3 regions of the Kineococcus sp. R86509 genome follow, and region 1 is predicted to be linked to each of the others. Evidence: predicted binding sites of a transcription regulator. Region 1 holds the regulator's gene; each other region holds the start of a gene.

Evidence for each region. The regulator HrcA, encoded in region 1, represses chaperone genes, less so after heat shock. The targets are predictions, from matches to a motif close to GNTNGCACTCGGNNNNNCCGAGTGCNANC.
Region 2: the regulator HrcA is predicted to act here: its motif matches at 4,355-4,383, upstream of SJY07_RS21590 (acetolactate synthase large subunit).
Region 3: the regulator HrcA is predicted to act here: its motif matches at 3,623-3,651, upstream of groL (chaperonin GroEL).

The regions. Positions count from the first base shown of each region.
Region 1 covers NZ_JAXHCE010000001.1:915,787-926,168, forward strand. Annotated here, with positions in the region: gene ngg (N-acetylglutaminylglutamine synthetase) at 1-625, opposite strand, end outside; gene SJY07_RS04375 (N-acetylglutaminylglutamine amidotransferase) at 640-2,424, opposite strand; gene SJY07_RS04380 (histidine triad nucleotide-binding protein) at 2,447-2,812, opposite strand; gene SJY07_RS04385 (SigE family RNA polymerase sigma factor) at 3,012-3,530, shown strand; gene SJY07_RS04390 (Gmad2 immunoglobulin-like domain-containing protein) at 3,527-4,678, shown strand; gene dnaJ (molecular chaperone DnaJ) at 4,733-5,854, opposite strand; gene hrcA (heat-inducible transcriptional repressor HrcA) at 5,898-6,950, opposite strand; gene SJY07_RS04405 (DUF3097 domain-containing protein) at 7,062-7,928, shown strand; gene SJY07_RS04410 (DUF4870 domain-containing protein) at 7,950-8,372, shown strand; gene SJY07_RS04415 (LLM class F420-dependent oxidoreductase) at 8,398-9,438, opposite strand; gene SJY07_RS04420 (EVE domain-containing protein) at 9,486-9,935, opposite strand; gene hemW (radical SAM family heme chaperone HemW) at 9,978-10,382, opposite strand, start outside.
Region 2 covers NZ_JAXHCE010000001.1:4,431,441-4,441,822, reverse strand. Annotated here, with positions in the region: gene SJY07_RS21605 (SGNH/GDSL hydrolase family protein) at 1-722, shown strand, start outside; gene ilvC (ketol-acid reductoisomerase) at 793-1,821, opposite strand; gene ilvN (acetolactate synthase small subunit) at 1,872-2,384, opposite strand; gene SJY07_RS21590 (acetolactate synthase large subunit) at 2,384-4,219, opposite strand; gene ilvD (dihydroxy-acid dehydratase) at 4,612-6,303, opposite strand; gene SJY07_RS21580 (aldo/keto reductase) at 6,394-8,433, shown strand; gene SJY07_RS21575 (LacI family DNA-binding transcriptional regulator) at 8,430-9,368, shown strand; gene SJY07_RS21570 (hypothetical protein) at 9,402-9,581, opposite strand; gene SJY07_RS21565 (ATP-binding cassette domain-containing protein) at 9,765-10,382, shown strand, end outside.
Region 3 covers NZ_JAXHCE010000001.1:1,234,885-1,245,266, forward strand. Annotated here, with positions in the region: gene SJY07_RS05800 (methyl-accepting chemotaxis protein) at 115-1,707, shown strand; gene groL (chaperonin GroEL) at 1,815-3,443, opposite strand; gene SJY07_RS05810 (cold-shock protein) at 3,762-3,965, opposite strand; gene SJY07_RS05815 (DUF3263 domain-containing protein) at 4,410-4,667, opposite strand; gene SJY07_RS05820 (uracil-DNA glycosylase) at 4,854-5,576, shown strand; gene SJY07_RS05825 (aldose epimerase family protein) at 5,605-6,666, shown strand; gene SJY07_RS05830 (LysR family transcriptional regulator) at 6,694-7,608, opposite strand; gene add (adenosine deaminase) at 7,675-8,700, shown strand; gene SJY07_RS05840 (NtaA/DmoA family FMN-dependent monooxygenase) at 8,697-10,082, shown strand; gene SJY07_RS05845 (purine-cytosine permease family protein) at 10,079-10,382, shown strand, end outside.

The DNA.
Region 1 (10,382 bases):
CGCGCGGCGCGGCCTGCGGATCGGCGGCCAGGCACCAGAGGCTGGTACCCCCGTCGGGATCACCGAACGCCAGGACGTGGTCGACCCCGGTGACGGTCCCGACGATCTCGTGGGTCCGGGTGTCCTCGGCCACGAGGTAGGTGAACGTGCGGGTCCGGTGATTGGCCCACATGACGTCCGCGTCGGAGGTCACCATCCCGCAGGTCGCGTAGATCCGGTTGACCTCTTCGAGTTCCGCGCGGTCGCGGACCATCCGGACGAACACGTCCGGGTTCCGGTCCCGCGGGGCGCGGTAGCGGTTCAGCGGTAGCCGGAACGTGATCGAGGGGTCCAGGAACAGTTCGTGGGGCGCGAGACCGACCAGCACCTGGGGGTCCCGCACGTACATCGCGATGTCGCGTTCACCGTTCTCCTCGGCGCGCAGGGCGTCGACCACGTCGCGCTGGTCGACGAACGTCTGCCCGAACACCAACCGACCCCAGCCCATGTCCAGGACGACGTCGGCGGCCATCTCGGCGGTGAACCACCTGGGCGGCCGTTGCCAGTTCCGGCTGGAGATGGCCGGCACGTCCAGCGAGCGGTGCCGCAACCCGGCCACCGCGGAACGTCGTCTCGTCGTGGTCATCACTCGTCCCCCGATCAGGCGATACCGTGCTGCTGCAACCACATCTCGAGCAGACCGAGCTGCCAGAGCTTGTTCCCCCGCAGCGGGGTGAGTTCGGAGTTCGGGTCGCCGAGCAGCCCGTCGACGTAGCCGGAGCGGAACAGCGCCCGGTCCCGGGCGGCCCGGCTGGTGAGCGCGTCCTTCACCAGCCCGAGCACCTCGCGCTCGAGGTGGGTGATCGCCGGGACGGGGAAGTACCCCTTCGGCCGGTCGATGACCTCGCGCGGGATCACCCGGTACCCGACCTTCTTGAGGATCCCCTTGCCGCCGCCGGCGAGTTGCAGTTCCGGCGGGATCGCGGCGGCGAGTTCGACGAGTTCGTGGTCGAGGAAGGGGACGCGCGCCTCCAGGCCCCACGCCATCGTGGTGTTGTCGACGCGCTTCACCGGGTCGTCGACCAGCATGACCTCGGTGTCCAGGCGCAGCGCGGCGTCGACGGCCGTGTCCGCCCCGGGCCGGGCGAAGTGCTGTTCCAGGAACTCGCGTGACACGTCGGTGGAGGTGAACCACTGCGGGTTCAGGACCCGCGCCACCCCGGCGTGGTCGCGGTCGAAGAACGCCGTCGCGTAGGCGTCGACCCCCTGGGCCGGGGTGAGTCCGGACAGCGGTGGGTACCAGTGGTAGCCGCCGAACACCTCGTCGGCCCCCTGACCGGACTGCACGACCTTGATGCTCTGCGAGACCTGCTGCGAGAGCAGGTCGAAGGCGACGACGTCGTGGCTCACCATGGGTTCGCTCATGGCGTCGACCGCGTGCCCGAGCGCCCCGACGAGTTCGGCGCCGGACACCCGGATGCGGTGGTGGTTCGTCGCGAACCGCTGCGCGATCGCGTCGGAGTACTCGAACTCGTCCCCGTCGCGACCGCCCACGGACTCGAAGCCGATGGAGTAGGTGGCGAGGTCGGTCTGGCCCTGTTCGGCGAGCAGCGCGGTGATGAGGCTGGAGTCGAGACCGCCGGAGAGCAGGACGCCGACGGGGACGTCGGCGACGGTCCGCCGCGCCACCGCGGTGCGCAACGACGCGAGGACCGCGTCCTCCCAGTCCTGCTCGGAGAAGGAGGCGTACTCCTCGCGTCGCACGTGGTCGGGGGCCCAGTACCGGTGCTCCCGACTCCGACCGTCGGCCTCGATCACCCGGACGGTGGCCGGCGGGAGCTTCCGCACACCCTGCAGGACGGTGTGCGGCGCGGGGACGACGGCGTGCCAGGAGAGGTAGTGGTGCAGGGCGACGGGGTCGATCGTGGTGTCCACGTCACCGGCCGCGAGCAGCGCCGGCAACGAGGAGGCGAACCGCAGCCGCCCCGGGGTCTCGGCCAGGTAGAGCGGTTTGACGCCGAGCCGGTCGCGCAGGAGGACGACCCGGCCGGAGTCGCGTTCGTGGACGACGACGGCGAACATCCCGACGAGGTGGTCGACGACGTCGACGCCCCAGCGGTGGTACCCCTTGACGATGACCTCGGTGTCCGAGGTCGAGGTGAAGCGGTACCCGTACCCGATGAGTTCCTCGCGCAGCTGCGGGTAGTTGTAGATGCAGCCGTTGAAGACGGCGGTGAGACCGAGGTCGGGATCCTGCATCGGCTGGGCGCCGCAGGCGGAGAGGTCGATGATCGAGAGCCGGCGGTGCCCGAAGGCGACCCGCCCCTGGGCCCAGACGCCTTCACCGTCCGGGCCACGGGCCGCCATGGCCTGCGACATCCGCTGGACGGCCGCGACGTCCGCCGCCCGCCCGTCGAACCTGACTTCACCGCAGAGACCGCACATGACCGTCCATCCAACCCTCGGATCAGCCGGGGGGCCAGGTGAAGTCGCGGCCGCCGAGGACGTGGCCGTGCACGTGGAAGACCGACTGCCCCACCGCCGTCCCCGTGTTGAAGACCAGCCGGTACTCCCCGCCGCAGCGCTCGTCGGCGATCTGCTGGGCCACCGCCACGAGGCGGGCGAGGGTCTGCGGGGCCGCCGCGGCGAGCTCCGCGACGTTCTCGAAGCGCTCCCGCGGGATCACCAGGACGTGGACGGGAGCCTGCGGGGCGACGTCCTCGAAGGCGACGACGAGGTCGTCGGAGTGGACGATCGTCGCCGGGACCTCCCCCGCCACGATCTTGAGGAACAGGTCGTCGGGGGCGCGCTGCACGCGGGAGACCTCGGCCATGCCCCGCACGCTACCGGGCCGTCTCCGTGGGGGATCGTTGCCTCCCCGGTCCCGCCAGACGTCACCGGGGAGGCAACGATCCCACCCGGCGGACGCGGCGTGCCCCCGACGAGTCCGCAAAAGATCTCCGGTTGGATGTCAACCGTGACCCTGCGTGACTCGTCTGTGCACTGTGATGGTGACGAAGGAGCGGGTGGTCGTGGTTGACGACCCGCGCTCGTGGACGGCCGACGAGGCGGTCAGTGCGCTCTACGCGGCGCACTGGCGGCGCTTCGTCGGGCTCGCGGCGTCCCTGATGGGCGAGACCGCGAGCGCCGAGGAGGTCGTCGCGGAGGCGTTCGTGACGTTGCACGGGCGCTGGAACCGGCTCGCGGACAAGGGGTCGGCGGTCGCCTACCTGCGCACGAGCGTCGTGAACGGGGCCCGTGACGTCGTGCGGCACCGGGTCGTCACCGACCGCAAGCGTCCCCTGCCGGACCCGGAGCCGGCGGGTCCGGAGGAGCAGGCCGTGCGGGCCGCGGAGCACCGGATGGTGCTCGGCGCGCTGGACGGGTTGCCGACCCGGCAACGGGAGGTCCTGGTGCTGCGGTACCAGGGCGAGATGTCCGAGGAGGACATCGCGGCCGCGCTCGGCATCAGCCGGGGCGCGGTCAAGACCCACGCGCACCGCGGGTTGTCCGCGTTGCGCACGGCCATGTCGAGCGAGGAGCAGCAGTGAACGAGGAGACCCCGCTGGGTCCGCTGCCGGATCCCGCCGGCCACGACGAACTCAGCCCCACCGCCAGGCAGCTGCAGGACGCCCTCGCCGCACGTGCGGCCGGGGTGCAGCCGACCGACCGTCTCGAGGAGATCCACATGACCAGCCGAGCCAACCGTCGTCGTTCCCGCACCCGTGGCGGGCTGGTGGCGGCGGGGGTCGCGGCCGTCGTCGTCGTCGGTGGCGGCGCCTTCGCGCTGACCCAGCGCGGGGACGACAACGTGACGACGGTGGCCAGCACGGCGTCCTCGTCGACCTCGCCGTCCTCGTCGACCCCCTCCACCTCGTCGAGCACGCCGGCGGCGGACTCGACCCCGATGTCCTCGCAGCCCACCGGCTCGGGGGGCACCTCGGCGGCCACGTCGCTCACCTCGGCCCCGGCGACCTCCACGGCGGGCGGGACGGGGGGCACGCTGCCCACCGGTGCGACGTCGGTGCCGGTGTACTGGCTGGGCGGGCAGCCGGCGAAGCTGTACCGCGAGTACGTGAAGGCCGGGTCGGGCGCGAACGACGCGACGAACGCGTTGCGCGCCATGCTGTCCGGCTCCCCCACCGACCCGGACTACTCGAGCCCCTGGTCGAAGGACGCGACCGCGACGGTGAGCGAGTCGGGCGGCAAGCTCGTGGTGGACGTGGCGGCCTCCGCGGCGTCGGGCTCCACCGGTGACGCGACCCTGGCGTTGCAGCAGCTCGTCTACACGGTCACGGCGGCGGCGGGTGACGACCAGCCGATCGAGCTGCGGGTCGGCGGCAAGGCGGGGCAGTCGGTGTTCGGGACGAGCGTCCCGGCGTCGCTGTCGCGGGCGCCGCAAGCCGACGTGCAGGCCCCGGCGTGGATCACCTCGGTGTCCCCGAGCGCCGGTTCGGTCACGGTGAAGGGGGTCGGGACAGGTTTCGAGGGGACGCTGCTCTACACGCTGACGAACGCCGCGGGCGCGGAGGTCGCTCGGGACTCCGTGCAGGCCGGCGCGAACGGCACCTTCGCGGAGTTCTCGTTCACGGCGGCGGTGCCGGCGGGGACCTACACCCTGTCGGTGTTCGCCCCCGACGAGTCCGACGGCGAGGGTGCGGGCCCCGTCGGCGACACGAAGACCGTCACCATCCCCTGACCCTCCTCCCGTTCCGTGATCTTGCTGGGTCTCCCAGCAAGATCACGGTGCGGGTCAGCGACCGGAGAAGCGGCCGCGCAGCTTGGAGAAGACGCCCTGGTGGGCGGGGCCGAGCTTGCCGGCCGGCCGGACCTCGCCACGCAGTTCGGCCAGGCGGCGGATCAGCTCCTCCTGCTCGTCGTCGAGGTCGCGGGGCGTCGTGACCTCCAGGGTGACGAGCAGGTCGCCGCGGCCCTGGGACCGCAGGTGCTCGGCGCCCTTCTGCCTGAGGGTGACGACCTCGCCGCCCTGGGTGCCGGGGCGGACCTCGACCTCCTCGTCACCGTCGAGGGTCTCCAGCGGGATGCTCGCGCCGAGCGCGGCCGCGGTCATCGGCACGTGCAGGGTGCAGAGGAGGTCGTCGCCGTTGCGGGTGAAGACCGGGTGCGGGCGTTCGTGGATCTCGACGTAGAGGTCACCGGGGGGACCGCCGGCGGTGCCGACCTCGCCCTGCGAGGCGAGCTGGATGCGGGTGCCCGTGTCGACGCCACCGGGGATGCGGATGGTCAGCGGGCGGCGGGCGCGGATGCGGCCCTCACCGGAGCACTCCAGGCACGGCGAGGGCAGCACGGTGCCGAAGCCGCGGCAGGTGGGGCAGGGCGCGCTGGTCATGACCTGGCCGAGCAGCGAGCGGACGACGCGCTGCACCGAGCCCTGGCCGTGGCAGATGTCGCAGGTCTGGGGGCTGGTCCCCGGCTGGCAGCAGGAGCCCTGGCACGTGGTGCACAGCACGGCGGTGTCGACCTGGATGGAGCGTTCGCCGCCGAACGCCGCCTCGGCGAGGTCGACGTCGACGCGGATGAGCGCGTCCTGACCGCGTTGGGTGCGGCTGGCGGGAGCTCCCGCCCGACCGCCCCCGCCGCCCTGGCCGAAGAACGCGTCCATGATGTCGGAGAAGCCGAACCCCTGGCCGAAGCCGGCTCCGCCGCCGCCGGGCATGGACCCGCCGCGGTCGTAGGAGGCGCGCTTGTCGGGGTTGGAGAGCGTCTCGTAGGCCTGCGAGACCTCCTTGAACTGCTCCCCCGCGTCGGGGTTCACGTCCGGGTGGAGCTTGCGCGCGAGCTTGCGGTAGGCGCGCTTGATCTCCTCCGCCGAGGCGTCGCGGGAGACGCCGAGGACGTCGTAGTAGTCGCTCACGAGGTCGTGGTTCTCCTGTCGGTCTTCATCACGGGGCCGAGCTTCACTGGGACAGGATGCGCGAGACGTAGCGTGACACCGCACGCACCGCTGCCATCGTCGTCGGGTAGTCCATGCGGGTCGGCCCGAGCACGCCGAGGCGGGCGACGACGGTGTCCGGGCCCGTGCCGTAACCACTGCCGTAGCCGCTGGTCACGACGGAGGTGCCGTCGAGACCGAGGTGCAGGTTCTCGGCGCCGATCCGCACGGTGAGACCGCCGCGGTCGGCGTCCTCGGTCAGCTCCTGGACGAGGCGCAGGAGGACGACGTGCTCCTCGAGGGCCTCCAGGACGCTGCCGAGGGAGGTGCTGAGGTCGGCGCCGGACTTCACGAGGTTCGCGGTCCCGGCGATGACGACGCGTTCCTCCAGCCCCGCGGTGAGGCAGTCGCCCAGGGCGACGGCGACCTCCGCGGCGACGGCGAGGTCGCCGGGCGGGGTCTGCTGGACGAGGTCGGTGAGGTCGTCGCGGGCGTCGCGCAGCCGTTTGCCGACGACCCCGGCGTTGACGCGAGTGCGCAGGGCGGCGAGCTGGAGGCCGAGGGACTCCGGGTCGGCGGCGGAGCGGACGTCGAGGACGCGCTGCTCGACGCGACCGGAGTCGGTGATGAGCACCAGCAGCGCGCTGCGCCCGCCGACGGGGACGAGCTCGACGTGGCGGACGGCGGCGCGCGAGAGCGAGGGGTACTGCACGACGGCGGCCTGGCGGGTGATCTGCGCCAGCAGCCGGACGGTGCGGTCGACGATGTCGTCGACGTCGTCGGCCCCTTCGAGGAAGGTCTGGATCGCCCGCTTCTCGGCCGGCGTCATGGGTTTCACGTTGGCGAGGCGGTCGACGAAGAGGCGGTAGCCCTTGTCCGTGGGGATGCGTCCGGCGCTGGTGTGGGGCTGGGTGATGTACCCCTCCTCCTCCAGCACGGCCATGTCGTTGCGGATGGTGGCCGGGGAGACGCCGAGCTGGTGACGCTCGACGAGCATCTTGGAGCCGACGGGTTCGTGGCTGGACACGTAGTCCTCGACGATGGCGCGGAGCACCGCGAGCCTGCGGTCGTCGCTCATCCCGTCCCCTCTCCCCACTGGCACTCGTGTCGTTCGAGTGCCAAGTCTAGGCCGTCACCGCACGGCCGCGCCTCCCCCGTCAGCCACACGCGTCTGGTTAGCGTTCCGCGCGTGACCCGTTACGAAGACCGGTACGGCGGCGACGTGCTGTCCTCCGACCCGCACGCCCGCACGAACCCGAAGCCCACGCACCGCGACGAACCCGCCGTGCACGGCCTGGTCGTGGAGGACGTGGAGACCGGCTGGGTCGGGGCCGTCGTCCGGGTGGAGAAGAGCGGTGGTGTCCACGTCGTCGTCCTCGAGGACGGTCGCGGGCGCACCCGGACCTTCCCGCTGGGCCCGGGGTTCTGGGTCGAGGGGCAGCCCGTGCGCCTCGTCGCCCCGAAGGCCGCGGCCCCCGTGCGGGACACCCGCACGGCCAGCGGTTCGGTGGCCGTGGCCGGGGTGGGCGCGCGGACGGCGCGCGCCTCGCGGATCCTCGTCGAGGGCCGGCACGACGCCGAGCTGGTCGAGAAGGTGTGGGGCGACGACCTGCGGATCGAGGGGGTCGTCGTCGAGATGCTCGACGGGGTCGACGACCTCGACGCCGCGATCCGCTCCTTCGCCCCGCAGCGCGGTCGACGGATCGGGGTCCTGGTCGACCACCTGGTGCCGGGGTCGAAGGAGTCCCGGATCGTGGCGCAGGTGTCCAAGGGCCCGCACGTGCTGGTGCTGGGTCACCCCTTCATCGACGTCTGGCAGTCGGTGCGTCCGGAACGCCTGGGGTGGCAGCGGTGGCCGACGATCCCGCGCGGGCAGGACTGGAAGCACGGGATCCTCGCCGAGCTCGGCTGGCCGCACGCCACCCAGGCCGACGTCGCGCACGGCTGGAAGCGGATCCTCGGCACCGTCCGCAGCTTCGCCGACCTGGAGCCCGCGCTGCTCGGGCGGGTGGAGGAACTGGTGGACTTCGTGACGGCCGACCTGGACGACCGCTGAACGACGCGCCAGGATCGGAGGGTGAGCAACCCCCAGCACCCGCCGCCCCAGCAGCCGCCGATGTACTCCCCCGCGCCGATGACGCCCGCGGACGAACGGATGTGGGGGATGTTCGGCCACCTCTCCGCGATCGCGGCGTCCCTGATCGGGCTGCCCTTCCTCGGGCCGCTGATCGTCTTCCTGGTCTACAAGGACCGCAACGGGTTCGTGCGCGGGCACAGCGCCGAGGCGCTGAACATGACGATCTCGGTGATCGTCTACGAGATCGTCCTGTCGATCGTCTGCGGACTCATCACCGCGGTGACCCTGGGGTTCGGCTCGCCGATCTTCGTCCTGCTCGGGGTACCGGGGATCGTGTTCCTGGTGTTCGCGATCCTCGCGGCCGTCGCGGCGAACAGCGGCCGGGTCTACCGCTACCCGCTGATCTTCCGCCTGGTGCGCTGACCCCTCCCGGTGCGCCGGGCGGGGTTCAGGCGATGGCGCGCAGGTCCGCGGTCCGGGCCTCGAGGTCGCCGGCGAGGGGGATGACCGACACGGTGGTCACCCCGGCGGCGGCGTAGTCCGCCAGCCGGTTCCGCACGTGCTGCGCGGAACCCACCAGGCAGGTCGCGTCCAGGAACCCCGCGGGGACGGCGGCGGCGGCCTCCCGGTGCCGTCCGGCCAGGAAGTGCTCCTGGACCTCGTCGACGGCGTCGGAGAAACCGAGGCGACGACCGAGGTCGGCGTAGAAGTTCTTCTCGCGCGACCCCATGCCCCCCAGGTACAGGGCGACGTAGCGACGGACGGGGAGTTCGGCCCGGGTCCGCTCCTCCCCCGTCGCGTCGGTGAGCAGCAGCGCGACGCTGGCCGTGACCTCGAAACCCTCGGCGGGCCGGGGGCGCAGGGCGAACCCGGAGCGCAACTGGTCGAACTGGGTGGAGGAACTCTCCGGCACGAGGAACAGCGGCAACCACCCGTCGGCGATCTCGCCGGCGAGGGCGACGTTGCGCGGGCCGACGGCGGCGAGGTGGATCGGGAGGTCGGGGCGGGGCGGGGGTTGCATGAGCTTCAGCGGGATCCCCGGGCCGCCGGGCAGCGGCAGCGTGAGGTGTTCCCCGGCGTACTCGGAGGTCTGACGCGCGAGCAACCGCCGCACGACGTCGACGTACTCGCGGGTGCGCCCCAGGGGTTTCGCGAACGGCTGGCCGTACCACCCCTCGGCCACCTGCGGACCCGAGACGCCGAGCCCCAGGCGGAACCGGCCCCCGGAGATCCCGTCGAGGGTCGAGGCGGTCATCGCGGTCATCGCGGGGGTGCGGGCCGGGATCTGCAGGACGGCCGAGCCGAGCCCGATCCGCGACGTCCCCGCGGCCAGCCAGCCCAGGACGCTGACCGCGTCGGTGCCGTAGGCCTCGGCGACCCAGGCCGAGGCGTAGCCGGCCTCCTCCGCCGCTCGCGCCAGCGACAGCGCCTGCGCCGCGGCGGGGCCGATCTCACCGGTGAGGTAGCCGAGGCTCAGTCCGAGGTCCACCCGCCCGACCCTAGACCTCGGGGCAGGACCGGCAGGGCCCGGTCAGGTCACGCAGGTACCGCGCCGAGCACGAGTCCGGCGAGCAGGGCGAAGTCGTGCGGGTCCAGTGGCACCAGGCCACGGCGCAACCGGTACCCCCAGTTCGCGGACGCGGTCAGCGCCAGCCGGTCCCGGACCTCCTCGAGCGCGACCGGCTGCGCGGGTTCGTAGTCGACGAGACGACGGAACGGCCGGAACGAGCTCCCGAGCGCCATGACCTGCTCCGCCTGGAAGGTCTCGTCGTCGGCGACGACACCGAGCGCGGTGAACGCCCGGAGCGGGACCGTGCCGCCCATCTCCTCGGTCGGGGAGTAGTAGACGAAACCGTCACCGCGCCGGAACCGGTCCAGCCCGGAACGCTTGCCGTGCTGGACCTGCGCGAAACCCTGGCGGACACCGATCCGCACGTGGGCGGCGCTGACGACGCCGAGCCAGGCGCGTTCTGGGAGCTTCTCCATGCCGGGCAGTCTCACCGGAGAAGGTGACACCTCCTGTCAGGTTCAGGCCAGGAGCCGACGCACGACCGCGTCGGCCAGCAACCGGCCGCGGCGGGTCAGCGCGACCCGGCCGCCGGGGGCCGGCTCGAGGAGGCCGTCGAGGAGCAGCTGGGCGGTCTCCGTCCGCACCCCCCACCAGACGGGGTCGAAACCCTCGGACAGCCGGGACCGCAGCAGCACGTCCTCGACGCGGCGGTCCTCGGCGGCCAGGACCTCGCGGGCGTGGGCCGGGGACTCCCCGGCGCCGATGCGGCCGGCGTAGGCCGTGGGGTGCTTGACGTTCCACCACCGCACGCCCCCGACGTGGCTGTGCGCCCCGGGGCCGATCCCCCACCAGTCACCGCCGCGCCAGTAGGCGAGGTTGTGCCGGCAGGCGAAGCGGGGCTCACGCGCCCAGTTGCTCACCTC
Region 2 (10,382 bases), 3.5 Mb from region 1:
GCTGCCACCGCTCCGCGCTGAGCGGTCACACCGTCTTCGGGACGGGTCTGCTGCGCGGCGACGCCAAGGCCTACGTCAACGCGTCGTGCAGCGGCGCCACCACCGTCAGCCTGGTGCGGGGGTTCAAGGGGGAACGCTCGCAGCTCGACGCCCTCGGGCCGCGCACGAAGACCGTCACCCTGAGCATCGGCGGCAACGACGCCGGGTTCAGCAGCGTCGCCACGGCGTGCAACACCGTGGCGACCGTCCCCGGCGCACCCTCCTGCCAGGCCGCGCTGGCGGGTTCGGCGGCCGCCCTGCGGGCGCTGACCACGGCGCCCGCCGGGGACACCACCCCGCTGGAGCAGACCTACCGCGCGGTGCTCGCGAAGGCGCCGCACGCCGTCCTCGTCGTCACGGGCTACCCGTTGCTCTTCCCCACCGGCGCAGCGTCCCCGCGCTGCGACGTCATCCAGCCCGCGGCCCGGACAGCGATCAACAACGCGACCCTGCAGCTCAACGCGGCGGCGATGGCCGCGACAGCCGCCGTCGGGGGCTTGTACGTGGACCTGGTGCGCCCCTTCACCGGGCACTCCTCCTGCGAGGCCGACCCCGCGGCGTCGTGGATCAACACGATCGTGCCGCGCGACCCGGTGCTCAGCTTCCACCCCGGCGCCACGGGACAGGCGGCCATCGCCGCGCGCCTGCAGGAGATCCGCTGCTTCGTGCGTCCCGGACGCTGACCAGGGACACCCCGGACGCACGAGGGCCCCGCACCACCGTGGTGCGGGGCCCTCGTGACGACGGGGTGCGTCAGCGGGCGGCGGAACCCTCGACGTAGTCGGAGTCGTCCGACTTCACCCAGGACATGAGCTTGCGCAGCTCACGGCCGGTGGCCTCGATGGGGTGCTGCTCGGCGGCGGCACGCAGCTTCTTGAACTCCGGCGCGCCGGCGTCCTGGTCGTCGATGAAGCGCTGGGCGAAGGTGCCGTCCTGGATGTCCTTGAGGACGTCCTGCATGCGGCCCTTGACCGAGGCGTCGATGACGCGCGGGCCGGAGACGTAGTCGCCCCACTCGGCGGTGTCCGAGATGGACCAGCGCTGCTTGGCGATGCCGCCCTCGTACATGAGGTCGACGATCAGCTTCAGCTCGTGCAGGCACTCGAAGTAGGCGACCTCGGGCTGGTAGCCGGCCTCGGTGAGGACCTCGAAACCGGTCTGGACGAGGGCGGACATGCCACCGCAGAGGACGGCCTGCTCACCGAACAGGTCGGTCTCGGTCTCCTCGGTGAACGTGGTCTTGATGCCGCCGGCGCGCAGGCCGCCGATCGCCTTGGCGTAGGCGAGACCGAGGTCCCACGCGGAACCGGTCGCGTCCTGCTCGACGGCGACGATCACGGGGACGCCGCGGCCGTCGACGTACTCGCGACGGACGAGGTGACCCGGGCCCTTGGGGGCGACCATGACGACGTCGACGTCGGCCGGGGGCTTGATGTAGCCGAAGCGGATGTTGAAGCCGTGGCTGAAGAACAGCGCCTTGCCGGCGGTGAGGTTCGGCTCGATCGCCTCGGCGTAGAGACCGCGCTGCAGGTGGTCCGGCACCAGGACCATGATCACGTCAGCGGCCTTGGCGGCCTCGAACGGGGTCAGGACGGTCATGCCCTGCTCCTCCGCCTTGGCGCGGCTCTTCGAGCCCTCCTTGAGGCCGACGACGACGTCGACGCCGGAGTCGCGCAGCGACAGCGCGTGCGCGTGGCCCTGGCTGCCGAAGCCCAGGACCGCCACCTTCTTCCCGGTGATCTTGGACAGGTCGGCGTCGTCGTCGTAGAACATCTCGGCCACGTGGGGTTCTCTCCTCTGGATCTTCTTCGTCGTACAGGGGGTGTTCGGGTTCAGGCGGAGCGGAGCGCCCGGTCGGAGATCGCGCGCCCACCGCGGGCGAGGGCGACCGACCCGGACTGGACCAGCTCGCGGATGCCGAAGGGTTCCAGCACGCGCAGCAGCGCCGCCAGCTTGTCCGGGCTCCCGGTGGCCTCGACGGTCACGGCGTCGGGGGCGACGTCGACGACGTGCGCGCGGAACAGCGCCACGGTGTCGAGCACCTCCCCGCGGGCGGAGGCGTCGGCGCGGACCTTCACGAGCAGCAGTTCGCGTTGGACGGAACCGCCGTCCTCGAGCTCCACGATCTTCAGGACGTTGATCAGCTTGTTGAGCTGCTTCGTCACCTGCTCCAACGGCTGCGACTCCACGTCGACGACGATGGTCATCCGGGAGATGTCGCTGCGCTCGGTCGGTCCGACCGTGAGGGAGTGGATGTTGAAGTTCCTGCGCGCGAACAACGACGTGACGCGCATCAGGACACCGGGTCGGTTCTCGACCAGGACGGACAGGGTGTGCTGGGACATCAGGAGATCACCTTCTCGGGGCCGGACTCGTTGTCGCCCTCTTCCTCGCGGTCCCACTTGGGCGACACCCCGCGGGCGTACTGGATCGCGTCGTTGCTCACACCGGCCTCGACCATCGGCCAGACCATGGCGTCGCGGTGCACGCGGAAGTCGATGACGACGGGCACGTCGTTGATCGCCATGGCCTTCTCGATGGTCGCGTCGACGTCCTCGGCCTTGTCGCAGCGCAACCCGACGCACCCGTAGGCCTCGGCGAGCTTGACGAAGTCGGGGACCGGCGCGGCGTGGGTGCCGTGGTGGTCACCGGAGTTCAGGTCGGTGTTGGAGTAGCGCTCGGAGTAGAAGAGCGTCTGCCACTGCCGGACCATGCCCAGGCTGGAGTTGTTGATGATGGCGACCTTCACGGGGATGCCGTTGAGGGTGCAGGTCGCCAGTTCCTGGTTGGTCATCTGGAAGCAGCCGTCGCCGTCGATCGCCCACACCACGGTGTCCGGTTTGCCGACCTTGGCGCCCATGGCCGCGGGGACCGCGTAGCCCATGGTGCCCAGCCCGCCGGAGTTCAGCCACGTGCGCGGGTTCTCGTACTGGACGAACTGCGCCGACCACATCTGGTGCTGCCCGACCCCGGAGACGTAGATCGCCTCGGGACCGGCGATGGCCCCGATCCGGGCGATGACGTGCTGGGGGGCCAACGTCCCGTCGTCGGACTCGGTGTAGCCCAGCGGGTACGTCGCCTTCCAGGACTGGGTGAGTTCGGTCCAGGCCGTGAGGTCGGCGCGCCCGTTCTCGAACTCGGCGGCCACGGCCGTGGTGAGCTCGGCGATGACGAGCCGGGCGTCGCCCACGATCGGGACGTCGACGGCGCGGTTCTTGCCGATCTCGGCCGGGTCGATGTCGGCGTGGATGACCTTGGCGTGCGGGGCGAAGCTCGGCAGGTCGCCGGTGACGCGGTCGTCGAAGCGCGCGCCGAGGGTGATGAGCAGGTCGGACTTCTGCAGCGCCGTCACGGCCGCGACCGTCCCGTGCATCCCGGGCATGCCCAGGTTGTTCGGGTGCGAGTCCGGCAGTGCACCGCGCGCCATCAGCGTCGTGACCGCCGGGATGCCGGTGAGGTCGGCCAGCGCGGCGAGCTCCGCGGAGGCGTCGGCCTTGATGACACCACCGCCGACGTAGAGGACGGGGCGCTCGGCCGCGGCGATGAGCCGGGCGGCCTCGCGGATCTGCTTGCCGTGCGGCCGCGTCACCGGGCGGTAGCCGGGCAGGTCGATCGTCTCGGGCCAGGCGAAGGACGTCGTCGCGGTCAGCGCGGACTTGGCGACGTCGACGAGGACGGGGCCGGGCCGGCCGGTGGCGGCGAGGTGGAAGGCCTCGGCGATGACGCGGGGGATGTCGGCCGGATCGGTCACCAGGTAGTTGTGCTTGGTGATCGGGATGGTGATGCCGGCGATGTCGGCTTCCTGGAACGCGTCGGTGCCGATGGCCTTGGCGGCGACCTGCCCGGTGATCGCGACCATCGGGACGGAATCCATGTTCGCGTCGGCGATCGGGGTGACGAGGTTGGTCGCCCCGGGACCGGAGGTCGCCATGCAGACGCCGACCTTGCCGGTGGCGACCGCGTACCCCTCGGCCGCGTGGCCGGCGCCCTGCTCGTGGCGGACCAGGATGTGCCGGACGTGCGGGGAGTCCATCAGCGGGTCGTAGGCGGGCAGGATCGCGCCCCCGGGCAGACCGAAGACGACCTCGACCCCTACCGCCTCGAGCGAACGGATGAGGCTCTGCGCGCCGGTGAGCTTGGCGACGGGGAGCTTCGGGTCCAGTGGCAGCTGCTCTGGCATCTCTGGTGTCCTCCTCGGGCGGTGCCGTTCACGGTCGTCGTTCAGTCCCGGACGCCCGGCAGATCGGTCCGCCGGACGCAAAAAGACCCCTCAGCCAGGGAAGGCGTGTGAGGGGTCGCGCGCTCGGCCGAACTGGTCAGCCGGCGCGCTGTCCGATGGCTACGAGGAACCGCATGTGCCGAAGGTAGCCCCTGCGTGGGGAGATGTCAGCCACGGGGTCACCGCGTCTCACATCGTGGACACGTGGTCCACGAGTTGGACGGTCTACCGGCTCGTGCGGTCGCGGCGGGGGGATCGTTGCCTCCACGGTGTCACTAGACGTCTTCGTGGAGGCAACGATCCCGCAGGACGTCACGGCGGAGGCAACGATCCCACCCGGCCGCGCCCCGGGGTCAGAGGCAGACGGCGCCGAGGGAGGCGGACTGGACCTGCTTGGCGTACTTGGCCAGCACCCCGCGCTTGAAGACGGGGGGCAGCGGCTCCCAGCCCTCGCGACGGGCCTCGAGCTCCTCGTCGGAGACCAGGACCTCGAGGGTCTTGCCCGCGACGTCGAGGCGGATCCGGTCGCCGTCGCGCACGAAGGCGATGGGGCCGGCGTCGACGGCCTCGGGGGCCACGTGGCCGACGCAGAGGCCGGTGGTCCCGCCGGAGAAGCGGCCGTCGGTCATCAGCAGGACGTCCTTGCCGAGGCCGGCGCCCTTGATCGCGCCGGTGATGGCGAGCATCTCGCGCATCCCGGGGCCACCCTTGGGGCCTTCGTAGCGGATGACCACGACGTCGCCGGCCGAGATCGTGCCGTCCTCGAGCGCGTCCAGCGCCGCGCGTTCGCGTTCGAAGACGCGGGCGGTGCCCTCGAAGACGTCGGAGTCGAACCCGGCGCTCTTCACGACGGCACCGAGGGGGGCGAGGTTCCCCTTGAGGATGGTGATGCCGCCGGTCTTGTGGATCGGGTTGTCGAGGGCGCGGAGCACGACGCCGTCGACGTCGGGCGGGGCGATGTCGGCGAGGTTCTCGGCCATCGTCTTGCCCGTGACCGTGAGGCACTCACCGTGCAGCAGACCGGCGTCGAGCAGGGCGCGCATGACGACGGGGATGCCGCCGATGCGGTCGACGTCGACCATGACGTGGCGGCCGAAGGGCTTGAGGTCGGCGAGGTGCGGGACCTTCGCCGCGACCCGGTCGAAGTCGTCCAGGGTCAGCTCGACCTCGGCCTCGTAGGCGATCGCGAGCAGGTGCAGGACGGCGTTGGTGGAACCGCCCAGGGCCATGACGACGGCGATGGCGTTCTCGAACGCCTCCTTGGTGAGGATCTGGCGCGCGGTGATCCCCTTCGAGAGCAGGTTCACGACGGCCTCGCCGGACTTGCGGGCGAACCCGTCGCGGCGACGGTCGGTGGCGGGCGGGGCGGCGCTGCCGGGCAGCGACATCCCGAGCGCCTCGGCCGCGGCGGCCATGGTGTTGGCGGTGTACATCCCGCCGCAGGCACCCTCACCCGGGCAGATCGCGCGTTCGATGGTGTCGACGTCCTCGCGCGACATCAGCCCGCGGGCGCACGCCCCGACGGCCTCGAAGGCGTCGATGAGGGTGACCTCGTGCTCGCTGCCGTCGGAGAGCTTCGCCCGGCCGGGCAGGATCGTCCCGGCGTAGAGGAAGACGCTCGCGAGGTCGAGGCGGGCGGCGGCCATCAGCATGCCGGGCAGCGACTTGTCGCAGCCGGCGAGCAGGACGGAGCCGTCGAGGCGCTCGGCGCTCATCACGGTCTCGACGGAGTCGGCGATGACCTCGCGCGAGACGAGGGAGTAGTGCATCCCCTCGTGCCCCATCGAGATGCCGTCGGAGACGGAGATCGTCCCGAACTCCAACGGGTAACCCTGGGCGGCGTGCACGCCGTCCTTGACGGCCTTGGCCAGGCGGTCCAGGGGGAGGTTGCAGGGGGTGATCTCGTTCCAGCTGGAGGCCACCCCGATCTGGGGTTTGACCCAGTCGTCGTCACCCATCCCGACGGCGCGCAGCATCCCGCGCGAAGCGGTCGCCTCCAGGCCGTCGGTCACGGTGCGACTGCGGGGTTTGATGTCGACGGTCACGGGGTGAGTCTAGGCACGCGGCTCACGGTCCCCCGTTGACCCGCCCCCACCGGGATGGCTACCGTGGGCGACGTCGTGAACGTTCACGAGATGACCGTTCCCGATGCGACCGTCACCCCCCGGCTCGAAGGAGCGCCTCCCGTGTCGTCCACCTCCCCCACCCGCTGGGCCGTCGTCGGCCCGGGCAACATCGCCCGGCGCTTCGCCGGCCAGCTCCCCGCGGCGGGCCACGAACTCGTCGCCGTCGGTGCCTCCCCCACCGCGGCCGGCGCCGAGCGCGCCCGGGCCTTCGCGGCGGAGTTCAACCCGGACGCCTTCGTCGGCGACTACGACGCCGTGCTGGCCCGCGAGGACGTCGACGCCGTCTACGTCAGCACCGTGCACGTCACCCACGCGCAGCTCGCCCTGGCCGCGGTCCGCGCCGGCAAGCACGTGCTCTGCGAGAAGCCCCTCGCCCCCAACAACGGCCAGGTCATGGCGATCGTCGACGCCGCCCGCGCCAGCGGCGTGCACTTCCTCGAGGCGTACATGTACGCCCACCACCCGCAGACGGCGACGCTCCTCGACCTCGTGCGGTCCGGGGCGATCGGCACCGTCCAGCACGTCGACGCGAGCTTCGCCTTCGCGACCGGCGGGAAGACCGGGCGCCTCTACGACGCCGACCTCGCCGGCGGCGGGATCCTCGACGTCGGCGGCTACCCCGTCTCGGCCGCGCACCTCGTCGCGGGCGCCGCGCTCGGCCGGCCGGCGGCCGTCACCGGGTTCTCCGCCCAGGGCACCGTGGGCGAGACCGGCGTCGACGAGTGGGCCGTCGCCTCGATCACCTTCGCGGGTGGTGTCACCGCGTCCGTGCGCACGGGCGTCGCGCTCTCCGACCCCGAGACGATCACGGTGTACGGCTCCGGCGGGACGATCCACCTCCCCGACCCGTGGACGATCCGCGGCGAGACCCGCGTCGTCCTGACCCGGCCGGGCCAGGAGACCGAGACCTTCGAGTTCGACCCGGAACTGCCCGAGAACAAGGCCTACGCCCGCGAGGCGCAGGCCCTCGTCTCCGACGAGACCCCCGCGTTCACCCTCGACGACACCCTCGCGGTCTCGGCCGTGCTGAACCGCTGGCGGGACGCGATCGGGCTGCGCTACCCCTTCGAGACCGACACCGCGAACATCCCCACCGTCTCGGGTCTCCCGCTGCAGCGCCGCGAACCCACGGCCATGAAGTACGGGAAGGTCGAGGGACTGGAACGCCCCGTCTCCCGCCTCGTCATGGGGTGCGACAACCAGCCGGACCTCGCCCACGCGTCGGCCATCTTCGACGCGTTCGTGGAGGCCGGCGGGAACACCTTCGACACCGCGTGGCTCTACGGGATGGGCAAGTACGAGAAGCTGTTCGGCACGTGGCTGACCAACCGCGGCATCCGGTCCGAGGTCAACGTCATCGTCAAGGGCTGCCACACCCCGCACAACGACCCGGAGTCGCTGACCCGGCAGTTGTTCGAGTCCTTCGAGCGGCAGGGCCACGACCACGCCGACGTCTACATGATGCACCGGGACAACCTCGACATCCCCGTCGGTGAGTTCGTCGACGTCCTCGACGAGCACGCCAAGGCCGGTCGCATCAGCGCCTACGGCGGTTCGAACTGGTCGCCCGCCCGCGTCGACGAGGCGAACGCCTACGCCGCGGCGAACGGCAAGCAGCCGTTCACGGTGCTGTCCAACCACTTCGGCCTCGCCGAGGCCTACGACGTGCCGTGGGCCGGGTGCCTGCACGTCACCGACCCCGAGTCGAAGAAGTGGCTGACCGAGCGGAACATCGCCCTGCTGCCGTGGTCGTCGCAGGCCCGCGGGTTCTTCGCCCGCGCCGACGTGAACGACCGGAGCGACGCGGAACTCGTGCGCTGCTACTACAGCGACGCGAACTTCGAGCGCAAGGCCCGGGCCGAGAAGCTCGGCGCCGAACTCGGGGTCCCCGCGACGGCGATCGCGCTGGCCTTCGTCCTGGCACAGTCGTTCCCGACGTTCGCCCTGTTCGGTCCCCGCACGATCGCCGAGGCCCGTTCCTCGATGACCGGGCTCGGGGTCGAGCTCGACGCGCAGCAGGTGGCCTGGCTGGACCTCCAGGAGGGGTGAGAACACCGGACACGACGCGGGCCACGACGATCGTCGACGTGGCCCGCGTCGCCGGGGTCTCCCGGCAGACGGTCACCCGTGCGCTGCACGACATGCCGGGGATCAACCCGGCCACCCGGCAACGGGTTCTCGACGCGGCCCGGGAACTGAACTACCACCCGTCCCGGTTCGGACGGGGTCTGGTGAAACCCGCGGCCCGCACCCTGGGCCTCCTCGTCGGCGACCTCACGAACCCCTACTACGGCGAACTCGCCTCCACGGTGCTGCGGCTCGCCGCCGACCGGGGCTGGAACGTCGTGATGGGTGAGCAGGGCAGCATCGCCGACCTCGCGGGCGGGGCGGACGCCGTCATCGGGTTCACCGGTCTGGCCATCGACACCCCCGTCACGGGAGCACCCAACCTGCCCGTGGTGGAGATCGACCCCCCGCGGTTCCACCCCCGCCACGGGCGGGTCGAGTTCGAACGCGCGACGGCCTCGGCGGAGGCCGTCGGGCACCTGCTGGCCCGCGGGACCCGGCGCCCCGTGGTGCTGGACCGTCTCGGCCCGCACGGACGCACCCGTCGCGGCGACGCGTTCGTCGCCGCGTTCCGCGCGGCCGGGGTGGAACCCGTCGTCGCCGACCGCCTGAGTCCCTGGACCGACCTGGCCGCCGGGGAACCCGACGCGGTGGTCGCCTTCAACGACCTCGACGGGTTCCGCGTCCTGCAGGAACTCCGCGTCGCGGGTCTCGACGTTCCCCGCGACGTGCGGGTCGTCGGGGTCGACGGGCTCGCCGTCGGGGAGTTCGTCACGCCCCGGTTGTCGACGCTGGTCATCGACCTCGCCGAGGTCGCGCACGCCGCGCTGGACCTCGTCGTGGAACTATCGAGCAACGGACCGGGCGAAGCCGTCCGCGTCGTGCCGCACCGCTTCGTGGCGCGCGACTCCACCTGACCGCCCGTCAGCGCACCCGCGTCGCAGGTGGGGTCAGGCGCGCTGCAGGCCCAGCTTCTGCAGCGAGGCGCGGACGTCCGCGGCGCTCCAGCCGAGACGACCGTCGGACCAGGTGGGCTCGGGCAGGGCGCGACGGCCGACCATGGCGTGCAGGGCGGCGACGTCGACGTCGTACATGTGGCTGATCTGCATGAGCGTGAGCTTGTCCGTCACCGTGCTGGATCTCCCCCGGCGCCTGCGGGTGGCCGGGCGGACCCCGGGTGACTCACGCAGGCAAACGTCCCGAGGATAGCGGGTCCCGGCGGACACCCGCCACCACCGGTCCACGCCAGCTCGCACCAGGTCACGCCAGCCGCGTGCCAGCGCCGCGCCAGCGGAGCGGGCGACGGTACGACCATGAACTACGCCATCGAGGCCGACGGCCTGCGGAAACGATTCGGTGACACCCAGGCCCTCGACGGGGTCAGCCTGCGGGTGTCGGAGGGCAAGGTGCTCGGCGTCCTCGGCCCCAACGGGGCCGGCAAGACCACGGCCGTGCGCATCCTCGCCACCCTGCTGCGTCCCGACGACGGAGTGGCCCGCATCGGCGGGTTCGACGTCGTCCGCGACGCCGCCGCCGTCCGGCGCACCATCGGGCTCACCGGTCAGTACGCCTCGGTCGACGAGGACCTGACCGGTCTGCAGAACCTCAAGCTCATCGGAACCCTCCTCGACCTCTCCCGCCGCGACGCCCGCGCTCGCGCCGACGAACTGCTCGAGTGGTTCGACCTCACCGAGGCGGCCGGACGCCCCGCCGGCACGTACTCCGGCGGGATGCGCCGCCGCCTCGACCTCGCCGCCTCCCTCGTCGGCCGGCCGGCCGTGGTGTTCCTCGACGAACCCACCACCGGCCTCGACCCGGCGAAGCGCGACGCCATGTGGGACGTCGTCCGGACCCTGGTGCGGGACGGTTCGACGGTCCTGCTGACCACGCAGTACCTCGAGGAGGCCGACCAGCTCGCCGACGAGATCTCC
Region 3 (10,382 bases), 320 kb from region 1:
GAAGTCATCGACCCCCACGGCTCCTCCGCTCCCCTACAGCGGCGACCGCCGACGACCGATGTTCACCCGGTCGGCTCTTCCTGGCGTCGGCTCCGACGGGAACGAGGACCACTCATGGGAAAGCTGCGCGATCTGAACATCGCGTCGAAGCTGTTCGTCGGCTTCGGCATCGTCTGCCTGCTGCTGGCCGCCGTGGCGGCCCTGGGCATCTCCCGCCTGCACTCCTCGCAGGACACGGTGACGGCGATGTCCGACGTGGTCGTCCCCGGAGTCCAGAACATCGGGACGGTCAAGTACGCCTTCGCCCAGTCCCGCGCCGACCTGGCCTCCTCCGCCCTGGCCAGCGACGCGTCGGCGACCTCCGCCGCGCTGCAGGCGGTCAGCGCCGACGACGCCCAGCTCGACGCGGCGTGGAAGGTCTACCTGGCCACCGACCCGGTCTCGACCGTCGCCGACCGGGAGTCCTTCGCCGCCGACCTCGCCACCTACCGCACCGGACGGGAGAAGCTCATCGCTCTGGCGAAGGCGAACGACCAGGCGGGCTTCATCGCCGAACGTGACGCGGCGAGCGTCCCCCTCGCGCGGGGGATCTACACCATCCTGGACCGCATCCAGAAGGCGGAGACGGACAACGCCACGGCCACCGCGCAGCGCGGAGCCCAGAGCTACCGCACCGCCGTGGTCCTCCTCGTGGCCGTGGGCGTCCTCGCCCTCGTCCTCGCCGCGGTCGTCGCCGTCGTCGTGGCCCGCTCCATCGCCGGCCCCCTGGGCCGCGCCCTCACCGTCGTGCGGGGCCTGGCGCAGGGCCGCCTGGACCAGCGGGTGGGCTACAGCGCCAAGGACGAGGTCGGCCAACTGTCCGGGGCCCTCGACGTGACCATGGACCGGCTCACCGAGACGATGCGCCGCATCGCCGGCAACGCCGCGACCCTCGCCGCCTCCAGCGAGGAACTCACCACCGTCGCCACCCAGCTCTCCTCCGGCGCCGAGGAATCCGCCACCCAGACCCAGGTCGTCTCCGCCGCCACCGAGGAGATCTCCGCCAACATCGCCACCGTCGCCGCCGCCGGGGAGGAGATGACCGCCGCGATCCGCGAGATCGCCACCTCCACCGCTGAAGCCTCCTCGGTCTCCGCCGACGCCGTGTCCAGCGCGTCGCAGGCCTCGGAGATCCTGGACCGCCTCTCCGCCTCCTCCCGCGAGATCGGCGACGTCGTCAAGCTCATCACCTCCATCGCCGAGCAGACCAACCTCCTCGCCCTCAACGCCACCATCGAAGCCGCCCGCGCCGGGGAGATGGGCAAGGGCTTCGCCGTCGTCGCCGGAGAGGTGAAGGAACTGGCCCAGCAGACCGCACGGGCCACCGAGTCCATCACCACCCGGGTGGCGGCCACCCAGGCTGACGCGACCGAGGCCGCGTTCGCCATCAGCGGCATCAGTGAGGTCATCGCCCGCATCGACGGGTTGCAGGCCACCATCGCGGCGGCGGTGGAGGAGCAGTCGGCGACGACGTCGGAGATGGTCCGCAACGTCACCGAGGTCTCCTCGGGGAGTCAGGAGATCGCGTTGAACATCTCCGGCATCGCCGCTGCGGCGGACCAGACCACGGCGGGGGCGACCCACACCGCCACCACCGCGGGGGAGGTCTCGCGCGCCGCCGTCGAGCTCAACGAGCTCGTCGGCTCCTTCACCCTTCCCCGCGTCTGATCCCGCCCGACCCGGGTGACGGACGGGTCCCACAACGCCTCGAGGGCGGCCTCCCTGATCGGGAGACCGCCCTCGCGGGTGGTGCAGGTGCTACGGAGTGGCTGGACTCAGAAGTCCATGCCGCCCATGCCGCCGTCGCCACCGGCCGGGGCCGCAGAGGCCTTCTCCGGCTTGTCGGCGATGACGGCTTCGGTGGTGAGGAAGAGCGCCGCGATGGAGGCGGCGTTCTGCAGCGCGGAGCGCGTGACCTTCACCGGGTCGTTGATGCCCGCGTCGAGCAGGTCCACGTACTCGCCGGTCGCGGCGTTGAGGCCGTGTCCGGTGGGCAGGTTGCGGACCTTCTCCGCCACGACGCCGCCCTCGAGGCCGGCGTTGATGGCGATCTGCTTCAGCGGAGCCTCGATCGCGACCTTGACGATGTTCGCCCCGGTCGCCTCGTCACCGACGAGCTCGAGCTTCTCGAAGGCCAGCACGCCGGCCTGGATGAGGGCGACGCCACCACCGGCGACGATGCCCTCTTCGACGGCAGCCTTCGCGTTGCGGACGGCGTCCTCGATGCGGTGCTTGCGTTCCTTGAGCTCGACCTCGGTCGCCGCGCCGGCCTTGATGACGGCCACGCCGCCGGCCAGCTTGGCGAGACGCTCCTGGAGCTTCTCGCGGTCGTAGTCGGAGTCGCTGCGGTCGATCTCGGCGCGGATCTGGCCCACGCGACCGGCGATGGCGTCGGCGTCGCCGGCACCTTCGACGATGGTGGTCTCGTCCTTGGTGACGACGACCTTGCGGGCGCGGCCCAGCAGGTCGAGGTCAGCGGTGTCGAGCTTGAGGCCGACCTCCTCGGAGATGACCTGGCCACCGGTGAGGATGGCGATGTCGCCGAGCATGGCCTTGCGGCGGTCGCCGAAGCCCGGGGCCTTGACGGCGACGGACTTGAAGGTGCCGCGGATCTTGTTCACGACCAGGGTCGCGAGCGCTTCGCCCTCGACGTCCTCGGCCACGATCACGAGCGGCTTGCCCGACTGCATGACCTTCTCCAGCAGCGGGAGCAGGTCCTTCACGGTGGAGATCTTGGAGTTGAGGATGAGGATATAGGGGTCCTCGAGCTCGGTCTCCTGACGCTCCGCGTCGGTGACGAAGTAGGGCGAGATGTAGCCCTTGTCGAAGCGCATGCCCTCGGTGAGCTCGAGCTCGAGCCCGAAGGTGTTGCTCTCCTCGACGGTGATGACGCCTTCCTTGCCGACCTTGTCGAGCGCCTCGGCGATGAGCTCGCCGATCGAGGCGTCACCGGCGGAGATCCCGGCCGTGGCCGCGATCTGCTCCTTGGTGGTGACTTCCTTGGCGGCGGCGACGAGCTGCTCGGTAACAGCCTCGACGGCCTTCTCGATGCCGCGCTTGAGGCCCATCGGGTTCGCACCCGCGGCCACGTTGCGCAGACCCTCGCGGACGAGCGCCTGGGCGAGGACGGTCGCCGTCGTGGTGCCGTCGCCGGCCACGTCGTCCGTCTTCTTGGCGACTTCCTTGACGAGCTCGGCGCCGATCTTCTCGTACGGGTCCTCGAGCTCGATCTCCTTGGCGATGCTGACACCGTCGTTGGTGATCGTGGGGGCGCCCCACTTCTTCTCAAGGACGACGTTGCGGCCCTTGGGGCCGAGCGTCACCTTGACCGCGTCGGCGAGCTGGTTCATCCCGCGCTCGAGACCACGACGGGCCTCTTCGTCGAAGGCGATGATCTTGCTCATGCCTGGTGTTCCTCCCAGAAGACGGGCGGTGGGCGGTCGGTCGGGTGCCCGCGACGGACGGCCGACCTGAACCGGGGTCACGTCCCCCAGCGCCTGTCGACCTCACCGGACCGGCCAGGGAGCTTCGCTCCCGGGTCGAGTGCAGTTGTCACTCTCGACTCGAGAGTGCCAACGCCAATGTTGGCACTCTCACCCCCCGAGTGCAAACCCCCGGAGGCCTCGGACGGTGCGCGAGCGCGGGCGGGCTGGTGCCCGGCCTCCGGGAGGACCGGGGGCCGGGCACGGTCACGCCGGACACGCCGGTCACGCCGCGCCGGGTCAGACGGCGCGGACGCTCTCGGCCTGGGGACCCTTCTGGCCCTGCCCGACCTCGAACTCGACGCGCTGGCCCTCCTCGAGGGAGCGGTAGCCGTCGGCCACGATCGCGGAGTAGTGCACGAACACGTCCGCCCCACCGTCGTCGACGGTGATGAAGCCGAAGCCCTTCTCGGAGTTGAACCACTTCACGGTGCCCTGAGCCATTGCCTTCTCCTGGTGGTGCAGCGAGCGGAAGAACGGCGCCGGCGGGCACCGGAGCCGGGTCTCACGCTGCCCGCGGCGACGAGAGCCGAGGGCGACGCCCGACGTGCGCCCCCCGAGAGGACGTGTTCGTCGAACTGATCGACCGGGGCTCAGGTTAGTGCGGGGAGGGGCTGGTGGGACAGGGTTCGAGGAACCTCGTCTTCACGAAACGGTCACGTCGCCCTCACCGCGGCGGACCCCCGAGAGGCGTCGCTCAGAGCACCCGGCCGGCGACGTCCAGCAGCGGACCGGCTACGGACCGGACCGCGACCGCGAGAGCGCCGACGACGAGGGCCGCGACCAGCAACCAGACCAGGACGAGCACGACGACACCGACCGGTCCCCGACGGGTCCGGTGGGCCCCGCGTCGGGCGAGCAGGTGGGGCGAGCGCCCGCGACGAGCGCTCAGGGCTGCACGCCGAGACGGCGGGCGGAACGGGCGCGCTGACGGCTGGTGCGCATCCGGCGCAGCCGCTTGACCAGCATCGGGTCGTGGGCGAGGGCGGCCGGGGAGTCGATGAGGGCGTTGAGCAGCTGGTAGTAGCGCGTGGGCGAGAGGTCGAAGAGCTCGCGGACGGCCTGTTCCTTGGCGCCGGCGTACTTCCACCACTGCCGCTCGAAGGCCAGGATCTCGGCGTCGCGGCGACTCAGCCCGTCGGGCAGCCCCCCGGGCTGCTCCTCGAGGGACGGGACGTCTCGCTCGCTGCGCGCCGATGCGTCGTTCCGCTCCACGTCATGACCCCTCTCACCGCGGCCTCCGGAACCGAGGGCCGGGCAGGAGTCTAAGAGGGCATCACACCCGTGTCGTTCACCTCGGCGGGCGCGTCCGGGCTCGGTACCGTCCCGTGCGTGACTCCCGCCGCAGCGCCCCCACCCGCCCCTCGCTTCCCGCGCACGGACGACGATCCGGCCGGACTCGGCCTCGACGACCTCGACCCGGGCTGGGCCCGCGCCCTGGCGGGGGTCCGCGACGACCTGGTGCGGCTCTCCACCGCGCTGGCCGCCGAACCCGCGCCGTGGCTGCCCGCCCCCGAGAACGTGCTGCGGGCGTTCCGGGAGCCCTTCGACGGCGTCCGGGTGCTCCTGGTCGGACAGGACCCCTACCCCACCCCCGGACACCCGATCGGGCTGAGCTTCGCCGTCGAACCGGACGTCCGGCCCCTGCCGCGCAGCCTGGTCAACATCCACAAGGAGCTCCTCGCCGACACCGGCGTGCAGGCGCCCGGGCACGGCGACCTCTCCTCCTGGTCGCGGGCCGGGGTCCTGTTGCTGAACCGGGTGCTGACGGTGCGCGCGGGCGAGTCCGGGTCGCACCGCAGGCTCGGCTGGCAGGCCGTCACCGACGCGGCCGTCCGCGCCCTGGCCGCGCGGGGCGGACCGCTCGTGGCCCTGCTCTGGGGTCGCGACGCGCAGACGGTCGCTCCCCTGCTGGGCGGGGTGCCGGTCGTCACCGGGGTGCACCCCAGCCCGTTGTCGGCCTCGCGGGGGTTCTTCGGTTCCGCTCCGTTCAGCCGCGTCGACGAACTCCTGCGGGCCGAGGGGGGCGACGGGATCGACTGGCGGCTGACCTGAGCCCCGGGGCGTGCGGCAGGATCGCGCCATGACCGCGACGTTGCACAGCACCCCCTTCGGCCGGACGCGACGCGGGGAACCCGTCGAGCGGTGGGAGCTGAGCCTGCCCTCCGGGGCGAGCGCCGCCGTCCTGACCCGCGGCGCGACCCTGCAGCAGGTCCGCGTCCCCGACGCCTCCGGCCGGATCGGTGACGTCGTCGTCGCCCTGCCCGACGTCGCGGCCTACGAGGCCGCCGACGGCTACCCCGGCGCCGTCGTCGGACGCGTCGCGAACCGCATCGCCGGCGGACGCTTCCGGGTCGACGGGGTGTCCTTCGCAGTCCCCGCCAACGACGGCGCGAACGCCCTGCACGGGGGTTCGGAGGGTTTCGACCAGCGCGTGTGGACCGCCACCGAGGTCTCCGTGGACGGGGTTGCCGGGGTGCGGATGTCGTTGCGCAGCAACGACGGCGACATGGGTTTCCCGGGGGCGCTGGACGCCTGCGTCACCTACTCCCTGCGCGAGGACGGCGGTTCGGTGACGTTGCGCCTGGACTACGTCGCGACCGCGGACGCCGCCACCCCGGTGAACCTCACGAACCACGCCTACTTCGCCCTCGACGGTGCAGGCCCCGTCGAGGACCACGTCGTGCGGCTGTCCGCGTCGCGCTACCTGCCGATCGACGCGAACCTCGTCCCGACCGGTGAACTCGCCCCCGTCGAGGGCACCCCGTTCGACTTCTCCACCCCGACCCGCATCGGCGAGCACCTCCGCGACGCGGACGAGCAGCTCCTCACCGCCGGCGGCTACGACCACTGCATGGTGCTGGACGGCCCCGGTTCCCTGCGGCCGGTGGCCACCGTCTCCGGCCCGCGCAGCGGACGTTCGCTCGAGGTCCGCACCGACCTGCCGGGTCTGCAGTTCTACACGGGGAACTTCCTGACCGGCGCGTGGCGGACGATCGAGGGCCGGCCCGTGCGGCAGGGCGACGCCCTCTGCCTGGAGACGCAGTTGCTGCCCGACGCGGTGAACCAGCCGCTGCTCGGGGATTCCGTGCTGCGCCCGGGTGCGGAGTTCACGACGACCACGGAGTACTCCTTCTCCGTGTGAGCACCGCCGTCGCGGACCGATGGCCCCCTAGAACGAGGCCAGCAGGTCCGCCACCGCCGGTCGTTCGTCGTCGGCGAGCGCCAGCAGCACGAGGCGCAGCGGGTCCAGCCCCCGCAACGGCACGAAGGCGATGTCGTCGGAGCGGTGGCCGGCGGCGACGACCTCCGCGGTGATGGCCATCGCCCGTCCGGAGGCGACGAGGGCGAGCATCTCCTCGACGTTCTGGGCGGGCGGACCCACGACCCGGGGGACCGCGCCGGAGGGGCGGGGCTCGACGAGCCACACCTCCCGGTCGTAGCCCGCGTCGACGATGGGCTCGTCGTCGAGGTCGGCGATGTCGATCGAGGTCTCGCCGGCCAGCTCGTGCCCGGCCGCGAACACCGCCACCCGCTGGGTGTCGGCGACGTGCACCGCGCGCACCCGCGCGTCCAGCACCTCGTCCGGGCCGGCGTTGAGGAAGACCACGTCGACCCGGCCGTCGGCGAGGCTCGCGACCTCCTGCCCCCAGGGGACGTGGCGCAGCACGACGTCGAGGTCCGGGCTCTCCTGGGAGGCCTGCACCAGCCGGGTCGAGACCCAGCGCGGGGTCGAGGTGCCGATGCCGACGGCCAGCCGTTCGCGTTCGCCCTCCTCCGCGATGCGCCGCGCGCGCACCAGCGCCCGGTCCAGGAGTTCGGTGATCCGCGTCGCGTCGGCGACCAGCGCCTGCCCGGCGGGAGTCAGCGCGGACCCCTCGCGGGCCACGCCCCGCGCGTCGCGGAGCACCAGCCGGCCCCCGACGAGCTGCTCCGTGCGCGCGATCGCCTGACTCAGCGCGGGCTGGGAGACCTGCAGCGAGACAGCCGCTCCGGTGAAGCTGCGCTCCCGGGACACGGCGAGCAGGTAGCGCAACGAGCGCACGTCGAGCTCGCCGCCGCTGCGTCCTGCACCACGCTGATCCACGGGATGGATGCTCTCAGAAGGAACGCTTGTGCGACACGTGGCACGTTCGCGCCTACGTTGAGCAGGGTGCGCTCCCTGACCGCCCTGCCCAAGGTGCACGTGCACGCCCACCTCGACGGGTCCTACCCGCGCGAGGCCGTGCTGGCCCTCGCCCGCCGCCGTGGCGTCCCGCTCGAGCTGCCCGTGCGGGGCGGTCCCGCCGCCACCGGGGAGGGCTGGTCCGACGTCTGGGCGTTCTTCGAGGCCTACGGCCGGGTGCCCGCCCTGGTGGCGGACCTCGACGACCTGGCCGGCCTGTGCCGCGCGCTCGTCGCCCAGGAGGCGGCCGAGGGCGTGGTCTACCTCGAACCCGCGATCGAACCCCAGCTCTACGCCCCCCGGCTCGGGAGCCTGCGCGAGGTGACCCGGGTCGTCGTCGACGCCCTCGGCGAGGCCGGACGGGAGCACAGCGTCGAGGTCGGCTCGATCCTGACGCTGAACACCGACCAGGACGAGCCGATCGCCGCCGAGCTCGCCGCGGTCGCCGCCGAGTTCGCCGGCCGCGGGGTGACCGCGTTCGGGACGGCCGGGTTCGAGGAACCCTCGGGCCTGCAGCGCTTCACCGGGGCGGCCGCGACGGCCCGGGCAGCGGGCCTGCCGGTCGTCGCGCACGCCGGGCAGACGGGCGGCTGGGAGTGCGTCGCGGAGGCGATCGACGTCCTGGGCGCCACCCGCATCTCCCACGGCGTCCGCTCGGTCGAGAACCCGGCCTTCGTGCGCCGCCTCGCCGACGAGGGCATCGTGCTCGACGTCGCCCCCGTCTCCAACGTGGCGCTCGGCATCGTCCCCACGCTCGCCGCGCACCCCGCCCCGCTCCTGCACGCCGCGGGCGTGGGGATCACCCTCAACGCCGACGACCAGCTCTGGTTCGGTCGTGGCGTCAGCCACCAGTACGCCGTGGCGCGCGAGGTGTGGAAGCTGAGCGACACCGACCTCGCGGCCCTGGCCGGGCACGGTCTGCGGATCGAGGGCATGAGCCCGGCGACCCGGCACCGCCTCGGCGCGGGTCTCCTCGACTGGCTGGAGCGCAGCCCGGCGGGCGTCCCCGCGTGAGGGAACCGCACCACCTGCTGCTGAGCGCCTTCGAGATCAACGGCCCCAACCTCACCAGCCAGGGGTTGTGGGCCCACCCCGAGCAGCACACCGACCGCTACCTCGACCTCGCGCACTGGACGTCGCTGGCCCGGCTCCTCGAGGACGGGGGTTTCGACCTGCTGTTCCTGGCCGACTCCCCCGGCTACCCCGTGCTCGAGGGCCGCACCCCGGCCGTGACCTTCGAGCAGGGGGTCGAGATGCCGACCAACGACCCCCTGCTGCTGGTCCCGGCGATGGCCGCGGTGACGAGCCGGCTCGGGTTCGCGGTGACGTCCTCGACGAGTCTGGAGGGCCCCTACCCGAACGCCCGGCGGTTCGCGACGCTGGACCACCTCACCCGCGGGCGCATCGGCTGGAACGTCGTGACGACGTCGGCGGGGGTGGTCAGCGCGCTGCACGGACGCGAACCGCTGCCCCGCCACGACGAGCGCTACGACATCGCCGACGAGCACCTCGACCTCAGCTACCGGTTGTTCGAGGGCAGCTGGGAGGACGCCGCCGTCCTGCACGACAAGGCGACGCGGCGCTACGCCGACGCGCGTCGCGTCCACGAGGTCCACCACCACGGCCGCTACTTCCACTGCGACGGCTACTTCAAGGTCGAGCCCTCCCCGCAGCGCACCCCCGTCCTCTTCCAGGCCGGCGCCAGCGAACGCGGTCGGGAGTTCGCGGCCACCCACGCCGAGGTGGTGTTCCTGCAGGGCCGCGACGCCGGGACGCTGCGCCGCCAGGTCCTCGACCTGCACGCCCGGGCCGCCCGGCACGGACGCGGCCCGGGGTCGCTGCGCACCCTCGTCGGACTCACGGTCGTGCTGGGGCGCGACCGGGACCACGCCCGCTCCCGCCTCGAGGAGTACCTGTCCTGGGTCGACCCGGAGGCCGCCCGCGCCTACTACGCCTCGATGACCGGCGTCGACCTCGCCGCCCTGGACCCCCGCGGGAACTTCTCCGACGTCCGCACCGAGGGCGGGCGGACCCAGGTGGAGCGCTACCGGGACGAGACGGTGGCCCACGCGCGCGCCGACTTCCTGCGTTTCGGGATGCGGGAGTTCGTGTTCACCGGCACGGCGGGCGACGTGGCCGACGCCATGGAGGCGCTGGTGCGGGAGACGGGGATCGACGGGTTCAACCTCACCCCGTTCGTCGTACCGGGCTCCTACGCGGAGTTCTGCGAGCAGGTCGTCCCCGAACTGCGCCGGCGGGGCACGCTGGCGCCACCACCCGGTCGCGACGCCCCAGGCCGTACGCTGCGGGAGGTGGTCTTCGGTCCGGGCCGCACGAGGCTGCCCGCCGACCACCCCGCGGCCCGGTACCGCCATCCTCCCGAGGAGTCGACGTGAGCGAGATCCCCGCCACCCCCGAGACGAGGGTGGGCGGTGTCGACGTCGAACTGAACGGCATCAACACCGTCGCCGAGTCCGAACGCCACGGCAGGCCACGCGACCTGTTCTGGCCGTGGTTCGCCGCCAACGTGTCCGTCCTGGGAGTCAGCTACGGCTCGTTCGTCCTGGGTTTCGGGATCTCGTTCTGGCAGGCCACGGCCGTCTCGATCGCCGGGGTGTTCCTGTCCTACGTGATCGTCGGCCTCGTCGCGATCGCCGGGAAGCGCGGTTCGGCGCCCACGATGACGTTGTCCCGCG